2 regions of the Actinocorallia aurantiaca genome follow, and region 1 is predicted to be linked to the other one. Evidence: riboswitches for the same ligand, from Rfam matches in the RefSeq annotation. Region 1 holds a riboswitch; the other holds the start of a gene.

Evidence for each region. A riboswitch is a leader RNA that binds a small molecule or an ion and turns the genes downstream of it on or off. The one in region 1 is predicted to bind glycine.
Region 2: another riboswitch for glycine. It lies ahead of gcvP (aminomethyl-transferring glycine dehydrogenase); the one in region 1 lies ahead of gcvT (glycine cleavage system aminomethyltransferase GcvT).

The regions. Positions count from the first base shown of each region.
Region 1 is NZ_BAAATZ010000004.1:8,764-12,166, reverse strand. It holds gene ABD327_RS05700 (hypothetical protein) at 1-251, shown strand, start outside; gene ABD327_RS05695 (TSUP family transporter) at 516-1,298, shown strand; glycine riboswitch at 1,364-1,463, shown strand; glycine riboswitch at 1,464-1,556, shown strand; gene gcvT (glycine cleavage system aminomethyltransferase GcvT) at 1,661-2,755, shown strand; gene gcvH (glycine cleavage system protein GcvH) at 2,752-3,138, shown strand; gene ABD327_RS05680 (serine hydroxymethyltransferase) at 3,135-3,403, shown strand, end outside.
Region 2 is NZ_BAAATZ010000017.1:31,857-35,259, reverse strand. It holds gene ABD327_RS21115 (lysylphosphatidylglycerol synthase domain-containing protein) at 1-656, opposite strand, end outside; glycine riboswitch at 836-931, shown strand; gene gcvP (aminomethyl-transferring glycine dehydrogenase) at 1,070-3,403, shown strand, end outside.

The sequences.
Region 1 (3,403 bases):
CGGTGGCCGCCCTCACCCGGGAGGTGATGGGGATGCCCGGGGTGCACGACGTGCGCGTCCGGTTCACCGGCACCAGGTCCAGGCCGCGGGTGATGCTGCAGATCCTCTGCCACGAGAGCGCCGATCTGGGGCTGCTGCTCACCCGGATCGGAGAGGACTCGCTGGTGCGCTTCCGCGAGGTGATCGAGATGCCGGACCTGCACGCCGTCCTGCGGTTCCGGCTGGTCTACCAGGAGACACGTATCGCCTAAAGAGTGCTCTACCAGCATTTGCCGGTTATAAGAGCGCAAGGCATCGCCACGCTTCGTACAGTTCTAAGCAAGTTGCTCTTAGTCCTCGCACAGGAGGTGTCGATCAGCAGTACCAGCGACATCCTGTCCCATGTTCCGGTCAGTGAAGGGGGTCTGCGAGAGATCGAGACAACAGAGCTAGACCTTCTGCTCGAGACCGGCGACGCGTGACAGCGTCGCCGGTCTCATGCTCCCGGGGCGGGAGTTTTATGTGATCCTGGTCGGGTGAGTGGGGAATTCTGGCAGACCGGCCTCCTCGGCCTCTGCGCCGGGCTGCTGATCTCGGTGGTGACCGCGCCCGTGGGCGTGTCCGGAGCGGTGTTCCTGCTCCCCGTCCAACTGAGCGTGCTCGGCGTGCCCAGCCCGGCGGTCACCCCCACCAACCTGCTGTTCAACGTGGTGGCGGGCCCCGGAGCGCTGATCAGGTTCCGCAGGACGGGGCAGCTGACCGGCCCCCTGGCCCGGCTGCTGCTGGCCGGGACCGTCCCCGGTGTCGTCGTGGGGGCGGTGATCAGGGTCTTCGCCCTGCCGGGCCCCCGGGTGTTCAAGCTGCTGGTGGCCGCCTTCCTGCTGCCGCTCGGGCTGTGGCTGTGCCTGCGGACGGTGAGGCCCTCCGCCGGACCGCCCGCCGCGGACCCGTCGCGCTCCTCGGTGTCCCTGCTGGCGCTGGGAGTCGGGGTCGTCGGCGGGATCTACGGAGTCGGCGGCGGCTCCCTGCTCGGCCCGATCCTGGTGGGCCGGGGCATGCCCGTCGCGGTGGTGGCCCCCGCCGCGCTGGCCGCCACCTTCGTCACCTCGATCGTGGGAGCCGCCACCTACGCCGTCCTCTCCCTGCTCACCCCCGGAGACATCGCCCCCGACTGGACCCTGGGCCTCCTGTGCGGGCTGGGCGGCCTGATGGGCGGCTATCTGGGCGCCCGCCTCCAGCCGCGGCTCCCCGAGAAGGCGCTGAGGCTGCTGCTGGGCGGGCTCGCCATCGCCGTGGCCCTGCTCTACCTGGCCGGCTGAGCCGCAGGAGGGAGGCGTCCTGAGACGGGAGGGAGAGCAGGCCCTATAGTGGGAGCGGCGCCGAATGATCCCTTGCGGGAGAGCGTCCGGGCCCCTCGGGTCCGGGCCGCCGAAGGAGCAATTCCTCCCCGGAACCTCTCAGGCAGCAAGGACCGCAAGGGTGGGCGGCCTCTGGAAAGAGAAGGTCCGTGAGCCTTCCGCCGAAGGTGAAAACCCTCACGGGTGAAGCTCTCAGGCAAGCGAGACAGAGGGGGAGGGCCCACTCAGCAGGTGTACGGATGGGACGATGGGAAACGTTCTGCCGTGTGCCGGTCGCAAGGAGCTCACCCGCGGTGTCCAACGCCTCTGAAAAGCCCGCTTCGATGGATGCATCGAAGACACTGAAAACGACGCCCCTGTACGAGCTGCACAAGGAGCTCGGCGGCAACCTCGTCGACTTCGCGGGGTACCTCATGCCGCTGCGCTACGGGTCCGAGACGGCCGAGCACCAGGCCGTGCGGACCAGCGCCGGGATCTTCGACATCTCGCACATGGGTGAGATCTTCGTTACAGGCGAGCAGGCCGCCGAAGCGCTGGACCACGCGCTGGTCGGCAAGGCCTCCGCGCTGGAGGCCGGCCGCGCCCGCTACACGATGATCGTCGACCCCGAGGGCCGGGTGCTGGACGACCTGATCGTCTACCGGCTCAGCCTGCACGGGTTCCTCGTCGTGGCCAACGCCTCCAACGCCCCCGTGGTCGCGGAGGAGCTGCGGCGGCGGGCCGCGGACTTCGAGGCCTCGGTCGACGACCAGTCCGAGAACTACGCGCTGATCGCCGTCCAGGGCCCGAAGGCGCAGGCGATCCTGGAGCGGCTGACCGACGCCGACCTGGCCGGGCTGAAGTACTACGCCATGATCAGCGGCACGGTGGGGGGCGTGGTCGCCTTCATCGCCCGCACCGGGTACACCGGAGAGGACGGCTTCGAGCTCTTCGTCGAGGCGGGCGACGCGGTCCCGCTCTGGCAGAAGATCGTCGAGGCGGGCGGCGACGAGGTCGTGCCGTGCGGGCTGTCGGCGCGCGACACCCTCCGGCTCGAAGCGGGCATGCCGCTGTACGGGCATGAGCTGACAGCGGAGCTGACCCCGTACGATGCTGGTCTCGGCCGGGTCGTACGGCTGGAGAAGGACTTCGTCGGACGCGACGCCCTCGCGGCCGTCGCCGAGGCAGAGCCGTCCCGCAGGCTCGTCGGGCTCGTCGCCCGGGGCAGGCGCGTCCCGCGCGCGGGATACGCGGTCATCGGCGACGACGGCACCGAATGCGGCGTCGTGACCAGCGGAGCGCCTTCTCCGACTCTGGGCAAGCCCATCGCCATGGCCTACGTCGGGACCGGCAGCACGCCGGTCGCCGTCGACATCCGCGGAAAGCACGAACCGGTCGACGTCGTCGACCTGCCCTTCTACAGGAGAACAGACAAGTGAGCGTTCCTGAGCAGCTCCGTTACACCGAGGAGCACGAATGGGTCTCGGGCCTGGACGGTGAGGACGGCGTCGTGACCGTCGGGATCACCGACTACGCCGCCGACGCCCTCGGCGACATCGTGTACGTCTCGCTGCCCGAGGAGGGGCAGGCGGTGACCGCGGGCGAGCCGTGCGGCGAGGCCGAGTCCACCAAGTCGGTCTCCGACATCTACTCGCCGCTGTCCGGCGAGGTCGTGGCGGTCAACCAGGGTGTCACCGAGGACCCCGCCACGATCAACGCCGACCCGTACGGCGAGGGCTGGCTGTACCGGATCCGGATCGACGACGACAACCCCGAGTTGCTCGACGCCGAGGCCTACTCCAAGATCATCGAGGAAGCATGAGCACCCTTTTCCAGCACCTGTCCGAGGTCGACCCGGAGGTGCACGAGGCGGTCAGGGCCGAGCTGGGCCGCCAGCAGCACACCCTGGAGATGATCGCCTCCGAGAACTTCGCCCCGGTGGCGGTGCTCGAGGCGCAGGGGTCGGTCCTCACCAACAAGTACGCCGAGGGCTACCCGGGCCGGCGCTACTACGGCGGCTGCGAGTACGTCGACGTCACCGAGCAGCTGGCGATCGACCGGGCCAAGGAGCTGTTCGGCGCCGAGCA
Region 2 (3,403 bases), on a different contig from region 1:
GCGTAGAGCGTCAGGTAGGCGACCAGCCCGCCGATGAGGAACGTCGCGACCATCCCCAGGGCGGTGGAGTAGCCGGCGACCAGGGAGGCCAGCGCGGCCAGCGCCAGCGTGCCCCACATGGCCAGCTGCCAGCGCGGCCTGCCGTTCAGGCGCACCGCGACGGCGTAGGCGATCACCGGGGTGAGGTCGGACTGCAGCGGGGGAGTGCCCGCCCTGGTGAAGCCCAGGACGTCGGTCAGATGGGTGGGCCCGGTCGCGGAGGCCCAGCCCTCGATGGCGAAGTCCACGCCCAGCGCGACGACCGCCGCGCACAGGCCGAGCAGCACGCGGACCATGTCCCGGCGCAGGACGCGGTCCAGGGCGAACGCGACGGGGACGGCGAGGACGCCGAAGCCCGCGGTGAGCCCGGCCAGGGTCAGCAGGAAGTGCGGCGCCTGCTCGGTGCCGCGGCTGATGTCGGTCTCCAGGCCGGTGGTGGTCTGGGTGGCCAGGGTGGGCAGCAGCAGGAGCAGGCCGAGGCCGACCAGGCAGGCCAGGGCGCGGAACAGGGTGCTCGGGTTGCGGATCCGTCCCGGCAGGGAGGGCTCCTCGACCACCGCCCCCGACCCGGGGGACGGCAGGGGCTCCAGGGCCGCGTCGCCCTGTGTGCTCGTCACGCTTACACCGTCCTCTTGGTTCCGGTCGTCCCCAAAGGTTAGTCCGTCCATGACACTGCGTGATCATGCCGGACCGGGACGACTCGACGGGTCCCGGTCGTTCCGGAACAGCTAGATCTTTCCGTGCCGGGGCCGTCTGCGGGAGGGGGGAGGACCACCCGATAGACTGATCGGGCTGTCGACCCCGTGCGGGAGAGACTCCGCGCAAGCCGGCGCGGAGCGCCGAAGGAGCAACCTCCCCGGAACCTCTCAGGCAAAAGGACCGCATGGACGAGGCGTCTCTGGAAAGCGGGCCGTACGGCTCCACCGAAGGTGAAAACCCTCCCGGGTGAAGCTCTCAGGTTCCATGACAGAGGGGGAGCAGGGGTCCTACGACCCCGTCCTTCCTCTTCCGCGCCTCAGGAGGCTCGTCCATGACCGCGCAGTTCGACTTCTCCGACCGGCACATAGGGCCTTCCGCCGACGACCAGGACAGGATGCTCGCCGCCGTCGGGTTCGCCGACCTCGACGCCCTGACCGAGGCCGCGGTGCCCGCCGCGATCCGCACCGGCCGCCCGCTGGACCTGCCGCCCGCGCTGAGCGAGAGCGCCGCGCTGGCCAGGCTGCGTGAGCTGGCCTCCCGCAACACCGTGCTCACCTCGCTGATCGGCCTGGGCTATCACGGGACGATCACTCCGGGCGTGATCCTGCGCAACGTGCTGGAGAACCCCGGCTGGTACACCGCCTACACGCCCTACCAGCCGGAGATCTCCCAGGGCCGGCTCGAGGCGCTGCTGAACTTCCAGACCGTGGTCTCGGACCTGACCGGGGTGTCCGTGGCCAATGCGTCCATGCTGGACGAGGGCACGGCCGCGGCCGAGGCGATGGCCCTCGCGCTGCGGGCGACCCGCCGCAAGGAGCCCGGCGCGTTCGTGGTGGACGCCGACGCGCTGCCCCAGACGGTCGAGGTAGTGCGGGCCAGGGCGCTGCCGCTGGGCATCCCGGTGGTCCTGGCCGACCTGGACGCCGGACTGCCCGAGGGCGAGGTCTTCGGGGTGCTGGCCCAGTACCCGGGCGCGTCCGGGAAGATCCGCGACCTGAGGCCGGCGATCGAGGCGGCGCACGCCCGCGACGCCCAGGTCGTCGTCGCCGCCGACCTCCTGGCGCTGACGCTGCTGACCCCGCCCGGCGAGCTGGGCGCGGACATCGTCGTGGGTTCCGCGCAGCGGTTCGGGGTGCCGTTCGGGTTCGGCGGCCCGCACGCCGGCTACATGGCCGTCCGGGAGGGGCTGGAGCGGCAGCTCCCGGGACGCCTGGTGGGCGTCTCCGTCGACGCCGACGGCAACCAGGCGTACCGGCTGGCGCTGCAGACCCGCGAGCAGCACATCCGGCGGGAGAAGGCGACCTCCAACATCTGCACGGCGCAGGTGCTGCTCGCCGTCATGGCGTCCATGTACGCCGTCTACCACGGCCCGGAGGGGCTGACGCAGATCGCGCGGCGGACGCACCGGATGGCGGCGACGTTCGCCGCGTCCATCGAAGCCCAGGAGGTCGAGGGGTTCGAGGTCGTCCACGAGCACTACTTCGACACCCTCACCATCCGGATCCCCGGCCACGCCCCCGCCACGGTGGAGGCCGCGCGGCGGGCCGGGTTCAACATCCGCCTGGTGGACGACCGGACGGTCGCGGTGGCGTTCGACGAGACCACCACCGAGGAGCACCTGCAGTCGCTGCTGGAGGCGATCGAGCAGCGGGGGTTCCGCCGCGCCGTCGCGCTGGCGGACCCGGCCGGGCAGGCGGAGGCGCTGCCGGAGGGGCTCCGTCGCACCAGCACGTTCCTGTCCCACCCGGTCTTCCACGCCCACCGGTCCGAGACGTCGATGCTGCGCTACCTGCGCCGGCTGCAGGACAAGGACATCGCGCTCGACCGCTCGATGATCCCGCTGGGCTCCTGCACGATGAAGCTCAACGCGACGACCGAGATGGAGCCGATCACCTGGCCGGAGTTCGCGAACATCCACCCGTTCGCGCCGCTCGAGCAGGCCGCCGGGTACGTCGAGCTGATCGGCGAGCTCGAGGCCTGGCTGGCGGAGATCACCGGCTACGCCAAGGTGTCGGTCCAGCCGAACGCCGGGTCGCAGGGCGAGCTCGCCGGGCTGCTGGCGGTGCGGGCCTACCATGAGTCGCGCGGCGAGGCGCACCGGAACGTCTGCCTGATCCCGTCCTCGGCGCACGGCACCAACGCCGCCAGCGCGGCCATGGCGGGGATGAAGGTCGTCGTCGTCAAGTGCGACGACGAGGGCAACGTCTCCCTGGACGATCTGCACGCCAAGATCTCCAAGCACGCCGCAGCCCTGTCGGTGATCATGGTCACGTACCCGTCGACCCACGGCGTGTACGAGGAGACGATCACCGAGGTCTGCGCCGCCGTGCACGCCGCGGGCGGACAGGTGTACGTCGACGGCGCCAACCTGAACGCGCTGGTCGGGCTGGCCCGTCCCGGCGAGTTCGGCGCGGACGTCTCGCACCTGAACCTGCACAAGACGTTCTGCATCCCGCACGGCGGCGGCGGTCCGGGCGTCGGCCCGGTCGCGGTCGGCGCGCACCTGGCGCCGTTCCTGCCCAACCACCCGCTGCGCTCCGAGGCGGGCCCGGACACCGGCGTCGGCCCGATCTCGGCCGCCCCGTGGGGTTCGGCGGGCATCCTGCCCATCCCGTGGACCTACATCGCGCTCATGGGCCCCGACGGCCTGCTGCGCGCCACCCAG